2 regions of the Bacillus sp. Medicinal_06 genome follow, and region 1 is predicted to be linked to the other one. Evidence: predicted binding sites of a transcription regulator. Region 1 holds the regulator's gene; the other holds the start of a gene.
The links. The regulator NrdR, encoded in region 1, represses ribonucleotide reductase genes. The targets are predictions, from matches to a motif close to AACACNATATATNGTGTT.

Region 1 (9,671 bases):
GTGTAGAAATCAGAGGGATTGACTTTGACTTACTAATTGCCGCTTATTTACTTGACCCAGCTGATACAGATAAAGATTTCCGTGCCGTAGCAAAAATGAAAGAGACGCACGCTGTTAAATCTGATGAAGAGGTATATGGAAAAGGTGCGAAACGTGCAGTTCCAGAACAAGGTGTAGTTGCGGAGCATGTAGCGCGCAAAGTACATGTATTATATGATGTTCAACCAACATTTGTAGAAGAGTTGCAAAACAATGAACAGTATGAACTGTTTACAGATCTTGAAATGCCACTTGCGCGCGTGTTAGCTGAAATGGAAGTAAAAGGTGTTAAGGTTGATACAGAGCGCTTACGTAATATGGGAGATGAGCTTGCTGGTAGACTGAAAGAAATGGAACGAGAGATTTATGAGCTTGCTGGGACAGAGTTTAACATTAACTCACCAAAGCAGCTTGGTGTTGTTCTATTTGAAAACTTAAACTTACCAGTTATTAAAAAGACGAAAACAGGATATTCTACATCAGCTGATGTACTGGATAAGTTAATGGATCATCATGAAATTATCCCGAAAATTTTACACTATCGTCAATTAGGGAAATTAAATTCAACATATATTGAAGGATTATTAAAAGTTGTTCATGAAGATTCTGCTAAAATTCATACGCGCTTTAATCAAGTGTTAACACAAACAGGTCGATTAAGTTCTACAGATCCAAACTTACAAAATATCCCGATTCGTTTAGAGGAAGGAAGGAAGATTCGTCAAGCGTTTATTCCTTCAAAAGAAGGGTGGGTTATGTATGCTGCCGATTATTCACAAATTGAGTTGCGCGTACTAGCACACATTGCAAAAGACAAAGGGCTAGTAGAAGCGTTCCAACATGATATGGACATTCATACGAAAACAGCAATGGACGTGTTTGGCGTTGGAAAAGATGACGTAACATCGAATATGAGACGTCAGGCAAAAGCGGTTAACTTCGGAATTGTGTATGGTATTAGTGATTATGGCCTTTCGCAAAACTTAGGAATTACACGAAAAGCAGCAGGGGAATTTATTGAAAAGTATTTCGCAAGCTTCCCTGGTGTAAAAGAATATATGGATGAGATTGTACAAGAAGCGAAGCAAAAAGGGTATGTGTCTACATTATTAAATCGTCGTCGTTATATCCCAGAAATTACGAGTCGTAATTTTAATTTGCGCAGCTTTGCGGAGCGTACTGCAATGAATACGCCAATTCAAGGTAGTGCGGCAGATATTATTAAAAAAGCAATGATTATTATGGCGGATCGCTTAAACGAAGAAGGATTACAAGCTCGTCTTCTCCTGCAAGTGCACGATGAATTAATCTTTGAAGTGCCGAAAGAAGAGGTAGAAAAACTAGAGAAGATTGTACCTGAAGTAATGGAACATGCGATTGAACTTGCTGTTCCGCTAAAAGTGGATTATTCTTCTGGTCCAACTTGGTATGACGCAAAATAAGGAAGTGATTGAATGCCTGAACTACCAGAGGTTGAAAACGTTAGAAGGACTCTTGAAAACCTTGTAACGGGAAAGATAATTAAAGATGTAATTGTAACATATCCGAAATTAGTAAAGCGACCTGATGACGCTGAGCTTTTTAAAGAAATGTTACGCGGTGAAAAGATTGAACGAATTGAGCGAAGAGGTAAGTTTTTACTTCTATATGTAACAAAATATGTGATTGTTTCACATTTGCGTATGGAAGGCAAGTATTTGCTTCATGAAGGCGATGAACCAATTGATAAACATACGCATGTGCGTTTTCAGTTTACAGATGGGACGGAATTGCACTATAAAGATGTAAGAAAGTTTGGTACGATGCATCTCTTTAGAAAAGGAGAAGAATTCGACCAAATGCCACTTGCAGATTTAGGGCCTGAGCCGTTTGATGCAAAATTGTCACCAGTGTATTTACAAGAAAGACTGCAAAAAACAAACCGCAAAATAAAAGTTGTATTGCTAGACCAACGTCTTTTAGTTGGGCTTGGTAATATCTATGTAGATGAAGTTTTATTCCGTTCCGGGATTCATCCGGAACGAGAAGCTTCGTCTTTAACGAAAGCTGAAATAGAAAAGATTCATGCGGCAACCGTTGAGACGTTAGGAGAAGCGGTTAAGCGTGGTGGAAGTACAATTAGAACGTATATCAATTCACAAGGACAAATCGGCTCGTTTCAGGAGCTTTTAAATGTGTACGGAAGAAAAGGTGAACCGTGCGTAACTTGTGGGAACGTGATTGAAAAGACAGTTGTTGGTGGACGAGGGACACACTATTGTCCTATATGCCAGCCAAAAAGCTAAGAAAGATATTTTTTCTAATAACATCGGATAGGCATTTGTCATATACATACAGCAAAGCTATGTATAGGGAAGGAGCTTACCGATGTATCAATATTTCTCTCTTATTTTATTAGCTTTTACATTAAGTTTGGATAGCTGTAGTGTAGGGCTTACTTATGGTCTGCGGAGCGTACGGATTCCGTTAAAATCGATACTCATCATTGGAATGTGTTCAGCGGCTGTTATGCTTGTGTCGATGGGAATTGGACATATGATTGCCAAAGTGTTTTCCCCAGTGATTGCAACGCGTATTGGCGGAATCGTTCTAATAGCTATTGGAGCGTGGGTTGTATATCAATTTTTTCGGAGTGAGAAAAAAGATGAGCCGCAGCACGAAGAGAAAGTTTGGAAATTAGAAATTGCTTCACTTGGATTAGTCATTCAAATTTTGCGGAAACCGACTGTTGCCGATTTTGATAAATCAGGCACAATTTCTAGTGGAGAAGCATTGCTGCTAGGTATCGCTCTTTCTGTAGACTCGTTTGGAGCAGGGATTGGTGCATCCTTACTGGGATATACACCAGCCATGATGGCAGTGTTAGTTGCCGTTATGAGTTCTTTGTTTTTATTTATCGGAATGAGGCTAGGAACTGTTTTATCAAATATGCGATGGTTACAAAAATTTACGTTCCTACCTGGGATTTTACTCATTATTATTGGTATTTGGAAGATGTAAGTGGGAGCGTGAAACATAAGTTTCACGCTCTTATTCATAAGGAGGGAGCATAATGACAATCGTTATTGGTTTAACGGGAGGTATTGCAAGCGGAAAAAGTACGGTTTCACAAATGTTTCGTGAGCTGAGTATACCTGTTATTGATGCGGATATTATTGCAAGAGAAGTTGTAGAACAAGGTAAAGAAGCGTATAAAGAAATTGTAGAGGTATTTGGTGAAGAAATATTACAAGCAGATGGTGAACTTGATCGTCTGAAGCTTGGGAGTATTGTATTTCATAATGAAGAAAAACGATTGCATTTAAACAAAATCGTTCATCCAGCTGTCCGCAAAGAAATGAATGCTCAGAAGAATATGTACATAAAGGAAGGTGTGCAAGCGGTTGTGCTAGACATTCCGCTGTTATTTGAAAGTAAGTTAACAGAAATTGTGGATCAAATTTTAGTTGTAGCTGTATCGCCTAGTACACAGTTAGAACGCTTAATGAAGCGGAATGGCTTTACAGAAGAGGAAGCAAAAGCGCGCATTGGTTCGCAAATGTCTTTAGCAGAGAAAGTAACATTAGCTAATAAAGTTATTTATAATGATGGCACAATTACTGAGACAAAAGCACAATTACAACTCATTTTAAAAGAGTGGAACATCATTAATTAAAAAAATATGAAATTAGTGAAAATGCTTAGTGACATATCTTCTTTTTGTGTTATACTATTATTGGGATTGGAGATAAATAGTATAACGCATTCAAGGGGGATAACATATTATGATTCGTGTGGCAATTAATGGATTTGGACGTATTGGAAGAATGGTATTTCGTCAAGCAATAAAAGAAAGCGCATTCGAAATTGTAGCAATCAACGCAAGCTATCCATCAGAAACATTAGCACATTTAATCAAGTATGATACAGTTCATGGCAAGTTTGACGGAACAGTGGAAGCATTTGAAGATCATTTATTAGTGGATGGGAAAATGATTCGCCTTCTAAATAACCGCGATCCAAAAGAATTGCCTTGGAAAGAACTAGGGGTTGAAGTTGTAATCGAAGCAACTGGTAAATTTAATGCGAAAGAAAAAGCAATTCTTCATGTGGAAGCTGGGGCGAAAAAAGTTATTTTAACAGCACCTGGTAAAAATGAAGATGTAACAGTTGTAGTTGGTGTAAACGAAGAACAATTAGATATTACAAAACATACTGTGATTTCAAATGCATCTTGTACAACAAACTGTTTAGCGCCTGTTGTTAAGGTGTTAGATGAGCAGTTCGGAATTGAAAACGGTTTAATGACAACTGTTCATGCTTATACAAATGACCAAAAAAATATTGATAACCCACATAAAGATTTACGAAGAGCACGTGCTTGTGGACAGTCTATTATTCCTACAACAACAGGTGCTGCGAAAGCCTTAGCGAAAGTTCTTCCGCATTTAAATGGAAAGCTTCATGGGATGGCACTTCGCGTTCCGACACCAAACGTGTCTCTTGTTGACTTAGTAGTAGATGTGAAACGTGATGTAACAGTTGAGGAAATTAATGAAGCGTTTAAAACTGTTGCGAACGGTGCATTGAAAGGGATTATTGAGTTCAGTGAGGAACCTTTAGTTTCAATTGACTTTAATACAAATACACATTCAGCTATCATTGATGGTTTATCTACAATGGTAATGGGTGAACGCAAAGTGAAAGTACTAGCTTGGTATGATAACGAGTGGGGTTACTCTCGCCGTGTTGTAGATCTTGTGAAGCTAGTTGTTACTGAATTAGCGAAACAAGAAAGTGTACAACACATTTAATGATACAAGGAAGGCAAGCGATTGCTTGTCTTCTTTTTTATGTTTTCTTCTGAAAAGAAAAAAATTATACAAGCATATTTTTGCGAATGGTACATAGGAAAAACCATTGTGATTACTGCATTTGTGAATCAATTAATTTATTTTGTGAAAAGTAAAGAAGAGAATATGACAAAAAATCGAAAAAACTGTTGTTGCAAAATGAAAATAAACAAAGTATACTAACACTCGTAAACTTAAGAGCTGAGGTACGTAGTCACTACTTAAAGGGTTAGGACCTCTCTGGACTAACTTTCCCCCGTGGTAGTGGAGCAAGCCAAATTGCAAATTAGTTTTCAATTCGAACAGTTAGATTAAATTTTTATGAGGGGGAACTGTAGAATGGATACTATGGACACGATGGGTCGTCACGTAATCGCTGAACTTTGGGATTGCGATTTCGACAAGCTTAATGATATGCCGTTTATTGAACAATTATTTGTGGATGCAGCACTAAGAGCTGGTGCTGAAGTACGTGAGGTTGCTTTTCATAAATTTGCGCCGCAGGGTGTAAGTGGAGTTGTAATCATTTCGGAATCACATTTAACAATTCATAGCTTTCCAGAACACGGCTATGCAAGTATTGATGTTTATACTTGCGGGGATCGTATTGATCCAAATGTTGCTGCAGAATACATTGCAGAAGGTTTAAATGCGAAAACGCGAGAGAGCATCGAGCTTCCTCGAGGCACAGGTAGCTTCGAAATTAAGCATAGAGAAACAAAAGCTCTTTAAAAAAGAACATAATTGATTTAAAATGTAAAGAGGTGTATAATGCACCTCTTTTTTAGTTTATATAAATGGAAGTAGTAAGCGTAGACAAATAGGTTATATAATATTGTATATATATTTTCACATGTAGATGAAATGAGAAGAATGAAGATTAAATTGCAAGGGAGTGAATGAGTTGCGTTGTCCAACCTGTTTTCATAATGGTACAAGAGTATTGGATTCACGTCCAGTAGATGAGGGGCGCTCCATTCGAAGAAGAAGAGAGTGTGAAAGTTGTTTAAATCGATTTACGACATTTGAGCGAGTAGAAGAACCACCTCTTATTGTTGTAAAAAAAGAGGGAACACGAGAAGAGTTTAATAAAGAAAAGATTTTGCGTGGACTAATTAAAGCGTGTGAAAAAAGACCTGTATCGTTAAAACAATTAGAAGAAGTAACGCAAAATGTAGAGCGTGAACTTCGTAATTTAGGAATATCAGAAGTGAAAAGCGATATGATCGGTGAAATCGTAATGGAAGCACTTCGAGATATTGACGATGTTGCTTATGTACGATTTGCGTCTGTATACCGTCAATTTAAAGATTTAAATGTATTCATCGAGGAATTAAAAGATATACTGCAAAAAGAAAGAGAATAAGGTAAAACTCTGATTCGCGGTGGCTGTCTCTTCGTTTCATTTCTTTTGGGGATGATGGAAGAATTGAACCCGCAAATTACGTGAAAAAGAGCTATAAGCGTAAGCTGTTAGCTCTTTTTTACTAATAAAATACGTAAAATGGACAAAAGAAAGGAATTGCCAGAATGGAAAAACAGTCATGGATGGAGCTATTGCCAATCGATCGTTATAAAGTAAGTGCAAAAGGGCTATTGCATAATTACGATCGGAAGGTATTAACGATGTTATATCAACCATTAGTGGGTAGCAAGGCTTTTAGCCTATACATGACGCTGTGGGGAGAACTAGAGCAGGATCGTGTATTTGGAAAAGAGAATACACATCACTCTCTTATGGTGACAATGCAAATGCAGCTTCCTGAAGTATATGAAGAACGGATAAAATTAGAAGCAATTGGGCTTTTAAACGTATACATTAAAAAAGAGAAAGATATTCGAATGTTTATATACGAATTGCAGCCACCGCTAACTCCAAAACAATTTTTTGATGATATTGTTTTGAGCATTTTCTTGTACAACAGATTAAGTCGGGCGAAATATAATCAAGTTAAGCAATACTTCTTAGAAGAAGAGTTCGATTTTACTTCATATGAAAATGTTACACGTTCTTTTAATGAAGTATTTGGTTCATTTAATCCAGGTCAATTTGAGCATGCGCAAGAGGAAGTTCGTATTCCAAAGACAACGGTCATGCCTGGAAATGAACAAGGGGCTGCCCCTAAGGTTTGGAATGATTTCTTTGATTTTTCTTTATTTGTAGAAGGGTTATCAACGCTTGTCCCAAGAAAAGCAATTACGGATCAAATACGGGAATGTGTCATTACGCTAGCCTACGTGTATGACGTTGATGTATTATCGATGCAAAATATAGTTCTTGGTGCAATGACAGAAGTGCAAACAATTGATATGGAAAGGCTTCGTAAAGGAGCGCGTGATTGGTATCAATTTGAAAACGGCCAAGCACTTCCGGTGTTAAGTGAACGGGTGCAACCTCATTCTGCGCGTACGATGAAAGAGAAAGAGCCAACTACGCAAGAAGAGATGCTTATCAAACAGCTTGAGGAAATTTCACCGAAACAATTATTAAAAGAAATATCAGGCGGGGCAGAACCGACAAAAGCAGATTTGCAAATTGTAGAAGAAGTGATGTTGAGTCAAAAACTAGCGCCTGGTGTTGTCAACGTACTCATTTATTATGTTATGCTCCGTTCTGATATGAAACTGGCTAAATCATATGTCGAGAAAATTGCGGGGCATTGGGCGCGAAAAAAGGTTGGTACCGTATCAGAAGCAATGACTTTAGCAAAAGAAGAGAATCGTCAATATCAAGAGTGGGCTGAGACGAAAAAGAAAGGTCGTACAACGAAGAAAGCAGTACGGACAGAGATGGTGCCAGATTGGCTTAAGGAAGAAACGAAAGAAAAACCGAAAGAACAATTACCAAAAGGTGCAAGTTCAAAAGAAAATCCGAGCAAGCTAGAAGAAGAACGAAAGAGATTGGAAGAAGAGTTGAAAAAATATAAGCGTGATTAATAGAGGAGAATGAACGCTCTTTGAGGTGAGAAAATGGAGCATATTCAAAATTCATTTGCAAAGTTGATGCAAAATGAGAATTTTAAAAATAGATATGAAGTGTTAAAAGCGGAAGTGATGGCACATCCGCGTGTGAAAGAGTTTATCGAAGAACATAAAGGTGAAGTAACGACTTCTATGATAGAACGAAGTCTTGTGAAGCTATATGAATACATTGGGCAAAGTGTTGGATGCGCAGATTGTCCGAACTTAGAATCATGTAAAAATATGATTCAAGGATATGAGCCGAAATTGATTATTCAAGGTAAGATGATTGATATTCAATATGATCGTTGCGTAAGAAAAGTGGCTTATGATGAAAGAAAAAAACAAGAGAAGCTTATTCAAAGTGTATACATGCCTAAGGATATATTGCAGGCGTCTATGTCTTCTCTTGATCTGTCTGATGGAAATCGTTTCGAAGCAATCCGTGCTGCGAATGAATTTTTAAGTGAGTATGAGCCGGGGAAAAAAGTACAAGCATTGTACTTCCATGGACCGTTTGGCGTTGGAAAAACATTCGTTTTAGGAGCAATTGCAAATGAATTAGCGCAGCGGAAAGTGAGTTCAATGATTGTGTACTTACCGGAATTTTTGCGTGAAATTAAAAGTTCACTACAAAATAATACGATTGGCGAGAAAATTGATGCAGTAAAGTATGTACCAGTCTTAATGCTCGATGATATCGGGGCAGAAGCGATGTCCAGTTTCGTGCGTGATGATGTCTTAGGAGCTATACTGCAGTTCCGTATGCTAGAAAATTTACCGACGTTCTTTACGTCTAATTTTGATTTTAAACAGTTAGAACATCATTTAACGTATACGCAGCGCGGAGAAGCAGAAGAAATGAAAGCAGCCCGTATTATGGAGCGTATTAAATATTTAGCAAAACCGGTTGCGATTGGCGGGAAGAATCGTCGTCATGCTTAAAGCAGGAAAGAAATAGGAGAAAGTTATTTTTAATGTGTACTTAAAAAAGAGTCTGTTTTGTATGAAAACAGACTCTTTTTTTATGCTTGGTTAAGCAATGGGAATATATTGATAATCTAAAAATTCATGCGAGCTTGTATCATTTTTTTCTCCCACCGTTAATATATATAAAATTAGCAAGAAATATCGAGTGAAGACTTTCAGCGATAAGGGATTTATTTCTACTTAGAGTGAGGCTTCACAGATCGGACTCTTATGGATGTTTGCCTCACTTCGTTTTGAGCTGAGAGGTTAACGGTCCTTTAGAGCGGGATAAAAGGGGGGACAAGAGTGATTGAAATCTGCTTCGAAGAAAAAAATGATGCTGTGCACGTATATCAACAACTGATAAAGAGAACGGAAAAGATATATAAAGAAACGAGTGTTTATTTATATGAACAAAAGGTAACAATTCATATTCCAATATGCGAATCGAATTATATGGAGAAAGTTTTGATACCGGTACTCCTTTATTTTATTGTTACTATAAAACAAAATGAATGGCTTCGTGCTATTTTAAAAGAAAAGTTTTTTTATGAAGAGGAAGAAGAATGCCATCAAATTTTACATATGGCACAAGCTATTTTAAATGGAAAAAGAAAAGGAATTACCCGGGATTTAACACGTAATCAAATCGAGACTCATGTTATGGCTTCTTTAAAAGGGTGGCTCTGTGACCCGCTTTCATTTTCGTTTTCGTCTTATATTCGTTTTCGCCTGCGTACATATAGGGAAATGGTGCACAGGCTTGCGGAAGTAGCGATTGATGAATATAAAATGGAGCAAGAATATCAAATGTTTGTAGAAATGCTACGGCAACAAGTGAGTAGCCGAAAATCACGGTTATCCTGCTTA
Region 2 (9,671 bases), on a different contig from region 1:
ACCAAGCTTCCCTTTTGTTTGACCTTCAAATTGCAGTAAATCCTCCGGCACACGTACAGAAACAATTGCTGCTAACCCTTCGCGGATATCTGTACCTTCTAAGTTTTTATCTTTTTCTTTTAATAATGAGACTTTACGCGCATATTCATTGAAAACACGCGTCATCGCCGTTTTAAATCCAGCTTCATGCGTCCCACCATCTTTCGTACGCACATTGTTTACGAATGAAAGGATGTTTTCTGAATAACCATCATTAAATTGAAATGCAAGTTCTGCTTCAATTCCATTTTGTTCACCAGCGAAGTATACAACGGGATGGATAGAATCCTTTTCTTCGTTTAAGTAAGAAACAAAAGCTTCAATTCCTGTTTCATAATGAAAAATATCTTCTAAATCATTTCGTTCATCTTTTATAGTAATTTTCATACCTTTTAACAGAAATGCAGATTCACGCAATCTCTCACATAACGTTTCATAGTTATAATTAGTTGTACTGAAAATAGATGGATCTGGTTTAAAATGCATCGTTGTTCCAGATTGCTTTGTTTTCCCGATTTTCTCTAGTGTCGTTACAGGAACACCGCCATTTTCAAAACGTTGCTCATATATATTCCCATCACGTTTAATGGTTACAACGAGCCACTCTGATAAAGCATTAACAACCGATGCACCAACACCATGTAAACCGCCACTTGTTTTATATCCGCCTTGTCCAAACTTACCTCCTGCATGAAGTACAGTTAAAATCACTTCAGGTGTAGGTTTTCCAAGCTTATGCATTCCCGTAGGCATCCCGCGCCCTTTATCAATCACACTAATACTATTATCTTTATGTATTACGACAGAAATTTCGTCGCCAAATCCCGCTAATGCTTCATCAACGGAGTTATCTACTATTTCGTATACTAAATGATGCAATCCACGGCTGTCCGTACTCCCGATATACATACCTGGGCGTTTTCGAACAGCTTCAAGGCCTTCGAGCACCTGAATTGCATCTTCGTTATATTGAAACTGATGCTTTGCCAAACTCCTTGCCCCTTTCCTAATCAAATCAGAACATATGTTTCTATTATAGAATAACGCCTTAACCATACTTTTGGCAAGTTATGTTATGTCTTTTATATACCATTTTCAATAGAAAAATCCTTGTTTTTTCACAAGGATTCCTCTAGGCTACTATTTCAGAAAAATAATCGTTTGTCAACGAGAAATGGATATGTATTCCAAATTACATACTCCACCATTTGGCAATTAGCCAAATGACAATTATCCAAAATGGGATAACAAGTAGCAATCCCCAAAAACAGCCTTTAAAAAATCTCATGATGAACACCTCGTTCATCTGCCCAGTTTTCAAGTAATTCCCTCTGAGCTGAATCAACCTTTCGTTTACACTGTCTATACTACCGTGTCATGGCGTGTTCTACTTTAATACAACGATCCATAATAACAGTATAGCCCTTTTCCTTTAAAAATTTATATGTATCTTCATCCTGTACTCCTAATTGTGCCCAAAAAATATCCGCATCAATCTCTACAAATTCCTTCGCAATGTCCATTAAAAATTCAGAACGACGGAATATATTAACGATATCAACATGCTCCTTAATATCTTTTAATGACGGAACAGCTTTTTCCCCTAGCACTTCATCTATGACCGGGTTTACTGGGATAATGCGATATCCTGCATCCTGCATCGCTTTTGAAACCATATATGATGTACGTTCTGGTTTGTCGGATAATCCAACAACCGCGATAATTTTGCTATTTTTCAATACTTCACCAATTTCCGTACGAGTTGGGTTTTCAATTGTCATAGTAAATCCCTCCTATTCCTTTAGTATAGCCGATAAAGAAAGTCTCTTTCAACACGAAAGAGACTTTCTTTATTAATTCGTCGCAGCAGAGTTATCAGCTAATGTAGCTGTTTTCGTCATTTTTTCACCATTTCGATAGAATGTAACTTCAATTTTGTCGCCTACTTTTTTCTTTTCATATAAATATTTACGGAATTGAAGCGCATTTTCAATTTTTTGTCCATCTAACGCTACAACAACATCATATTGCTCAAGTCCTGCCTTTTCAGCTGGTGAAACGGAATAAATTTTACTTAAGAGAACGCCATTTGTAACATCTTTTGGTAACTTTAATTGCCCTAATGCATACGGTGGTAAATCTTCAAGCGATGCCACCCCAACTCCCATTGCTGGACGTTTGACCGTTCCATCTTTTTCAAGAGATTCAATAACTGGCTTTGCCACATTAATTGGAATCGCAAAACCAATTCCTTCTACTTCTTGCTGCGCAATCTTACTAGAGTTGATTCCAATGACTTCACCATTTTGATTAAATAATGCGCCGCCACTATTCCCTGGGTTAATTGCTGCATCTGTTTGAATAACTTGCGCTTGCCAATCTGGCTGTTTGTCACCATTAATATCAACCGGGATTTCACGTTCTTTACTACTAATGATTCCTTCTGTCACACTGCCATCAAAACCTAATGGATTCCCAATTGCAATTGCAGATTCACCCGCGCGAATTTTACTAGAATCACCAAGCGTTGCTACTTTATTTATATTAGATCCATCAATCTCTACAACAGCTAAATCTAACCAAGGATCTTTCCCAACTAATTTTGCATCCACTGTTTTACCATCACTTAGTTTTACTACAAGCTTGTTTGCTCCATCTACTACGTGATTATTCGTTACAATCAAAGCCTTATTCCCAGCTTTTTTATAAATTACACCTGATCCTGATCCAGCCTGGGCTTCTTCTTGTCCTGTCGGCTGCAATGCAAATGGATCAATATTTTTTTGCATATTCATTACACCGACAACAACCTCTTTCGCTCCTTCGATCATACCAGGTAGATCTGTTTCACCTTTTGTTTTATTTACAACAGGAACCACAGTTCCCTCTACTTTTGAATTAGAAGATAATGGCGATGAAACAGCTGTCCCGTTTCCATTTGCCCATGGCATATACGGAGCTGCAAAACTAATCGAAACCGCTCCGACAACTGCTCCAACTAAACCAGTGAAAAAATATCCTTTTTTGCTGCCTGATTTTCTAACTTCTCTCGTTTCACTATGCTCTTCATTCATATTCGGTCCGTCATAATATCCCATAATTGCTATCCCCTCTCTGCTGAATTCGTATTTTCAGTATAGTCACATTTTGTGTCCTTCTTGTGAACTCATCGTGAAATCCAATTAAAAAAATACTCTTATTCATTATTGTAGACAAAAAATCTATAATTTGTACATTTTCATCTACAAAAGAGAGTGTAAATGTACTATATTCCCAACTTATATATTTTTTCAACATATAAGTTGCTGCTGCGAAGAACAGAAGGAGACCTTCACTCGTTTCCTCCCTCTGTTTTCTACTTGGGCATGGGGCTAAAAAAGGATTTGACCGCTTTTAGCCATGGGGGGCGAATCCTCTCTTCCAACCAAAAAGAAAGATTTTCTATCGTTTTTTCAATTTGTATTACATAGTATTTAAGAACTATTCCTCGAACTTATATCCAACTCGAATGACAGTTCCGATATGTTTTGCTTTGTCACCTAACTTATTACGCAACTTTTTTATATGTGTATCGACAGTACGATCATCACCATAATAATCATATCCCCAAAGTTGATCTAATAAATGTTGGCGTGATAATACGATTCCTTTATTCTCCATTAAATAAACAAGAAGTTCAAACTCTTTATGTGTTAATATAATTTCTTCTCCGTTTACCGATACTGTACGCGAAAGACGATTCACATCGATTCCTGCCATAGAAAGTGCATTCTCTTCTGCCACCCCTACTGCCCCATCAGCGCGCTTTAACAAAGTTTTCGCTCTCGCAACTAATACTTTTGGACTAAAAGGCTTTGTTACATACTCATCAGCCCCAAGCTCAAAGCCTAGCAATGTGTCATCTTCATCAGAACGTGCTGTAAGCATAATAATTGGTACTGCTGACTCTTTTCGAATGCGGCGACAAACAGACCAACCATCTATTTCTGGTAACATAATATCTAACATAATTAAATCAATTGTATGTTCAGCAAATAATTCTAACGCTTGTTTTCCATCTTCAGCTTCTATCACTTCAAAACCTTCATTGCGAAAATAATCACTAACAATTTCACGTAATCTTCTTTCGTCTTCAACAAGTAATACCGTTTTATTCATCTGACCTATCCCGCCTTTTTACTCTTTCAATCGAATCATACGTTGATTGGAGCTTCCGCGAAATGGAAGTGTTAAATCTCTTTTTTCAAGTTCAAACCTTCCATCGACCAGAACATCTCCATAATGTAACAATTCTATCATATCATTATTTTGAGAACTCTGTATCTCTTCTAACGTATAACCTGTGTAAATCCATAAGTTTTTTTTCAAAGCCTTTACCGCTTTTGCTACCATCTTCACTTCAGTAGCTTGAAAAAATGGATCTCCACCTGAAAATGTTACATCAGTAAGCGGATTTTTAGCAATCTCTTTTATAATTTCTTCTGTAGTCATTTCAGTACCATTACAAAGGTTCCACGACTTAGGATTATGACACCCTAAACAGCGATGCGGACAGCCCGCAAAAAATACGACTGTCCGCAACCCTTCCCCGTCTACAACACTATCATGAATAATATTCATTACTTTCATTTATGCTTCACCCGATCCGCTTCTTCACTGCGTTTTGCACTATTCCATTTCGACATATCTCCTACCAGATATCCCGTTATCCGGCGAATCCGTTCTATTTCATTCTCATTCTCGTTTCCACAACTTGGACATTCATTTTCGATGACCCCATGGTAACCACAGCACTTACAACGATCAACTGGATGATTAATTGATCCATATCCTACTCCATACTTTGCCATTGCCTGCACAATTTGTTTTAATGCTTTTTGATTATGAACTGCCGCTCCATCTAATTCAATATACGTAATGTGTCCGCCATTACAAAGTGCGTGAAATGGCCCTTCTAAACGTATTTTATCAATTGCTTGAACCCGGTAATAAACGGGTATGTGGAACGAATTTGTATAATAATTATGGTTTGTCACACCACTAATGATTCCAAATTCATCTCGATCTCTTTTCACAAACTTGCCTGATAATCCTTCCGCAGGAGTTGCAATTAAAGAGAAATTCAGCCTGTGTTCTTCCGCGGCCTGATCCATCTTCTCTCTCATAAAGGTCACAATTTCATTTCCAAGATCCCATGATTCTTTATCTTCCCCATGATGTTTTCCTGTTAAAACAACTAAACATTCTGCAAGACCGATAAAACCAATACTTAACGTTCCTTGTTTCAAAATTTCAGCAACAGAATCTTCAGGATGCAGTTTTTCTCCGCCCCGCCATACTCCTTGTGAATATAAAAAGTGAAAATCTCTTGCCTTTTTGGTACACTGGTAAGCAAATCTTTCTAATAGTTGACAAATGCCAAGATCCACATAATAATGTAAAGCTTCAAAAAATGCTTCTTTTGAACCGCTAATCAATGCCAATTTCACTAAGTTAATAGAAGTAAACGATAAGTTCCCTCTTCCAATTGCGGTCTCTTCCCCATGAATATTAGACATAACACGCGTACGACAGCCCATATAACATACTTCGCTTTCTGGACGACCATCATAATGCGCTGCATTAAATGGCGCATCTAAAAATGAAAAATTCGGGAACAACCGCTCAGCAGTCGTTTCTAATGCCAATTCAAACAAATCATAGTTCGGATCACTCTCTTCAAAATTGACACCTTTTTTCAGCTTAAAGATTTGGATAGGGAAGATAGGTGTTTCACCTTTTCCTAATCCAGCCTGCGTCGCTCGTAATAATTGCTTAATTAATAATCTTCCTTCTTTCGATGTATCCGTTCCGTAGTTAATAGAGATAAACGGAACTTGCCCACCTCCCCGGCTATGCATACTATTAGAATTATGAATAAACGCTTCACAAGCTTGATACGTATCGTTTTCTGTTTCCTTCCATGCAAATTCTTCTACTTGCTCTTTTGTTAACGGATACGCCCCTAATCTGTTCTTATTTCTCTCAAATGTTTTTCTCACATACGGTGCTAAATCAATATCAAATAAGGCAAATGATTGACCGCCGTGCTGCATGTTCTGGTTTGCCTGAAAAATAATCGAAGAAAGCGCCAACGCGCTTTTAATATCTTGTGGTTGTCTCATATGTCCATGCCCGGTATGAAATCCTTTTTCAAGCATTTGTGCTAAAGGAATTTGCGAACATGTTGTCGTACCTGTCGCATAAAAGTCTAAATCATGTGGGTATAATATATTTTGATTGATTGCTTTTTTTACTTCTTCAGAAAGTAACTGTTCCATTGCATAATATTTGGCGCTCTCAGATGCAAATGTTCCCATCATTCCCATTGGAGATCGTCCGTCAACATTTGCATTTTCTTGCATTAAATCTTGCTCATTCCCGTGGACAATTGTTTCAAAAATCTTTATTAATTCTTCTCCACGCGCACTTTGTTTCATCATTTTTCAAACCCCCAACAATATCTTGTTAATTCACTAACAAAATGATACAACATATAGTTCTAATCAATCTGTGAGAAATGTAACATTCCTGTGAAAGTTTTTTTAAGAAACTTTGAATTTTTCATTTACAAAAAAGAAATGTGCTCTTTACAAATGTATGGTACAATATACGGGAAAAACTCTTTTTACCCTTTATCAACACATTTGAATAAAGGAGACTGAACTTATGCTTATTACATATCTTTTATTTATCGTTGCCTATTTGCTTGGCTCGATTCCATTTGCACTTGTTGTAGGAAAAATTGGTTACGGAATCGACATTCGCGAGCATGGTAGCGGTAATTTAGGAGGAACGAATACATTTCGGACGCTAGGGAAAAAAGCAGGTTTTATCGTTACAATTGCTGACATTTTAAAGGGAACGTTAGCGACAGCACTGCCGTTAATTTTCGCCTTAGATATCCATCCCCTTTGGTTTGGATTAGCTGCAGTTCTTGGACATGTATATCCGATTTTTGCAAAATTCCGCGGCGGAAAAGCAGTTGCAACTTCTGCTGGAGTACTCTTATGCTACGCGCCAATTATTTTTGTAATATTAGCCGTTGTCTTTTTCACCCTGCTATTTACAACGAGATACGTATCGCTTTCTTCTATGGTAACAGCAATCGTAGCTGTTATTGCATCAATTATTGACGGGGATAAAATCTTCATTGTTGCGATGTGTTTATTAGCTGGTATGGTTATTTATAGACACCGTGCAAATATTGGACGAATTATAAATAAAACTGAACCAAAAGCAAATTTAACAAAGAAACAAAAGTAAGGTTGTGACCCACATAACGCAAAAAGAAAACGCAAAGCATATTAATAGCGTCTTTTTGCGTTATTTTTTATACTAAAGAAAAAGCAACATAACTTGGAGGAACTATACATGAATCTTTCCGTAACAAAAGAAGCAGTAAATTGGTATAAAGATGAATTAAACTTACAATCTGGCGATACACTTCGCTTTTTCGTACAATATGGTGGTTGTAGCACTGTTCAAAAAGGACTTTCTTTAGGAATTCGTAAAGACGATCTTGCACACCCTGCTGTTCAAATCCAAGAAGAAGGCATTACTTTCTTCGTTGAATCGGATGATGAATGGTTCTTTGATGGACATGACTTATCCGTTACACTTAACGACGGTGACGACTTCCCTCAATTTAATTATGAAAAATAAAAAAGTGTGGCCCAGGGCCACACTTTTTTATTTTTTCTTAATTTCTTCATATTTCGCATACCACTCAGGATATAATTTCTTAAAAGATACAGGACGAAAACCCTCTTTTTTCGCACAAATATTTGTTGTTGTAGCGGTAATACAAAGGTCTCCATCACCATTATAAATTTCATATCCGTAAATAACACGAAGTGGACTAACTGAGTCAATCCATGTTTTCACAATTGCTTTTTCTCCATAACGCATTGCTTTCCGATATGAAATTTGCAAATCTAATACGGGAGAAATAACGCCTTCTTTCTCCATTTCAATATATGAAAACCCTAATTCTTGTATTAATTTTGTACGCCCTAATTCCAGCCATACTAAATAATTTGAGTGATACACCACACCCATTTGATCTGTTTCCGCATAGCGGATCTCAATTTCGTGTTCTGCTACAAACATATCACAATCTCCTTCTCACTTCTGTTTCCTCGCATACATTTAATCATAATACAGTGAAATCAAAAATAAAATAGAAACGATGGATCTTTTTACTGAAAGGAGCGAGTATATGATTCAAATTGTAACCGTTCGTAGCGGTGATAGCGTATATAGCTTAGCGTCAAAATACGGCACTACACCTGAAGAAATTGTAAAAGACAATGGACTTAATCCAGCTGAAACACTTGTTGTCGGTCAGGCACTAATTGTAAATACGAAAGGGAATAACTATTACGTACAACCTGGAGACAGCCTTTACCGAATTTCTCAAACATATAACGTTCCTCTTGCGAGCTTAGCAAAAGTAAATAACTTGTCATTAAAATCCATTCTTCACGTCGGCCAGCAGTTATACATTCCAAAAGGCTCAAAACGAGCAATAGAATCTATTGCCTATTTGCAGCCTTCTACTATTCCAATTAAAGAAAGTTTAGTGAATGCCACACGGGCTATTATTCCTTATCTCACATATTTAGCCTATTTTAGCTTTGAAGCATTGCGCGACGGAACCTTAAAAGAACCAACTGAAACTGCAAGAATTGCTCAAATTGCTGTGCAAGGTCAAACGATTCCTATGCTCGTGATTACAAATATTGAAAACGGCAATTTCAGTGCTGAATTAGCCTCTATTTTTTTACGGAGTGCTACCATTCAAAACAAATTTATTACTAATATTCTACAAACAGCTGAGAAGTATAATATGCGTGATATTCATTTTGATTTTGAAAATGTTGCGCCAGAGGATCGCGAAGCATACAATCGTTTTTTACGAAATGTAAAAACAAGACTACCAGAAGGATATACATTAAGTACAACACTTGTTCCCAAAACGAGTTCTCAGCAAAAAGGAAAATTTTTTGAAGCACACGATTACAAAGCACAGGGAGAAATTGTCGACTTTGTCGTTATTATGACATATGACTGGGGATGGCAAGGTGGACCACCGATGGCTATATCTCCTATCGGTCCCGTGAAGCAGGTAATTCAATATGCAAAATCTCAAATGCCTCCGCAAAAAATTATGATGGGACAAAATTTATATGGTTTCGACTGGAAACTTCCCTTTAAAGAAGGAAATCCTCCTGCAAAAGCAGTGAGTTCTGTCGCAGCTGTTGCACTTGCTCGTAAATATAATGTGCCAATTCGTTATGATTTCACAGCACAAGCACCACACTTTAATTATTTTGATGAAAATGGTGTGCAGCACGAAGTATGGTTTGAAGATGCTAGATCTGTTCAAAGTAAATTTAATTTAATAAAAGAACAAGGTATTCGCGGGATTAGTTATTGGAAAATCGGGCTTCCTTTCCCGCAAAACTGGCGCTTACTCGTGGAAAATTTCTTGATTACAAAAAAAGGCTGACAACTGTCAGCCTTTTTACCCATTATACTCAGATTCATCTTTTATTTCACTTTTCAATGAATCAATACTTTCTAAACGG

Region 2: a site for NrdR is predicted at 6,565-6,582, ahead of AC1M36_RS03485 (anaerobic ribonucleoside triphosphate reductase). Genes of this name have one in related genera too.

Annotation. Positions count from the first base shown of each region.
Region 1 covers NZ_JBWYHD010000002.1:318,308-327,978, forward strand. The annotation lists gene polA (DNA polymerase I) at 1-1,481, shown strand, start outside; gene mutM (DNA-formamidopyrimidine glycosylase) at 1,494-2,324, shown strand; gene ytaF (sporulation membrane protein YtaF) at 2,407-3,039, shown strand; gene coaE (dephospho-CoA kinase) at 3,092-3,694, shown strand; gene AC1M36_RS05285 (glyceraldehyde-3-phosphate dehydrogenase) at 3,804-4,832, shown strand; gene speD (adenosylmethionine decarboxylase) at 5,220-5,603, shown strand; gene nrdR (transcriptional regulator NrdR) at 5,776-6,237, shown strand; gene AC1M36_RS05300 (replication initiation and membrane attachment family protein) at 6,402-7,808, shown strand; gene dnaI (primosomal protein DnaI) at 7,842-8,777, shown strand; gene ytxC (putative sporulation protein YtxC) at 9,108-9,671, shown strand, end outside.
Region 2 covers NZ_JBWYHD010000001.1:658,454-668,124, forward strand. The annotation lists gene parE (DNA topoisomerase IV subunit B) at 1-1,029, opposite strand, end outside; gene AC1M36_RS03465 (CoA-binding protein) at 1,407-1,820, opposite strand; gene AC1M36_RS03470 (S1C family serine protease) at 1,893-3,137, opposite strand; gene AC1M36_RS03475 (response regulator transcription factor) at 3,520-4,197, opposite strand; gene nrdG (anaerobic ribonucleoside-triphosphate reductase activating protein) at 4,216-4,668, opposite strand; gene AC1M36_RS03485 (anaerobic ribonucleoside triphosphate reductase) at 4,665-6,521, opposite strand; gene plsY (glycerol-3-phosphate 1-O-acyltransferase PlsY) at 6,748-7,344, shown strand; gene AC1M36_RS03495 (HesB/YadR/YfhF family protein) at 7,453-7,743, shown strand; gene AC1M36_RS03500 (acyl-CoA thioesterase) at 7,771-8,190, opposite strand; gene AC1M36_RS03505 (glycoside hydrolase family 18 protein) at 8,300-9,592, shown strand; gene tlp (small acid-soluble spore protein Tlp) at 9,608-9,671, opposite strand, start outside.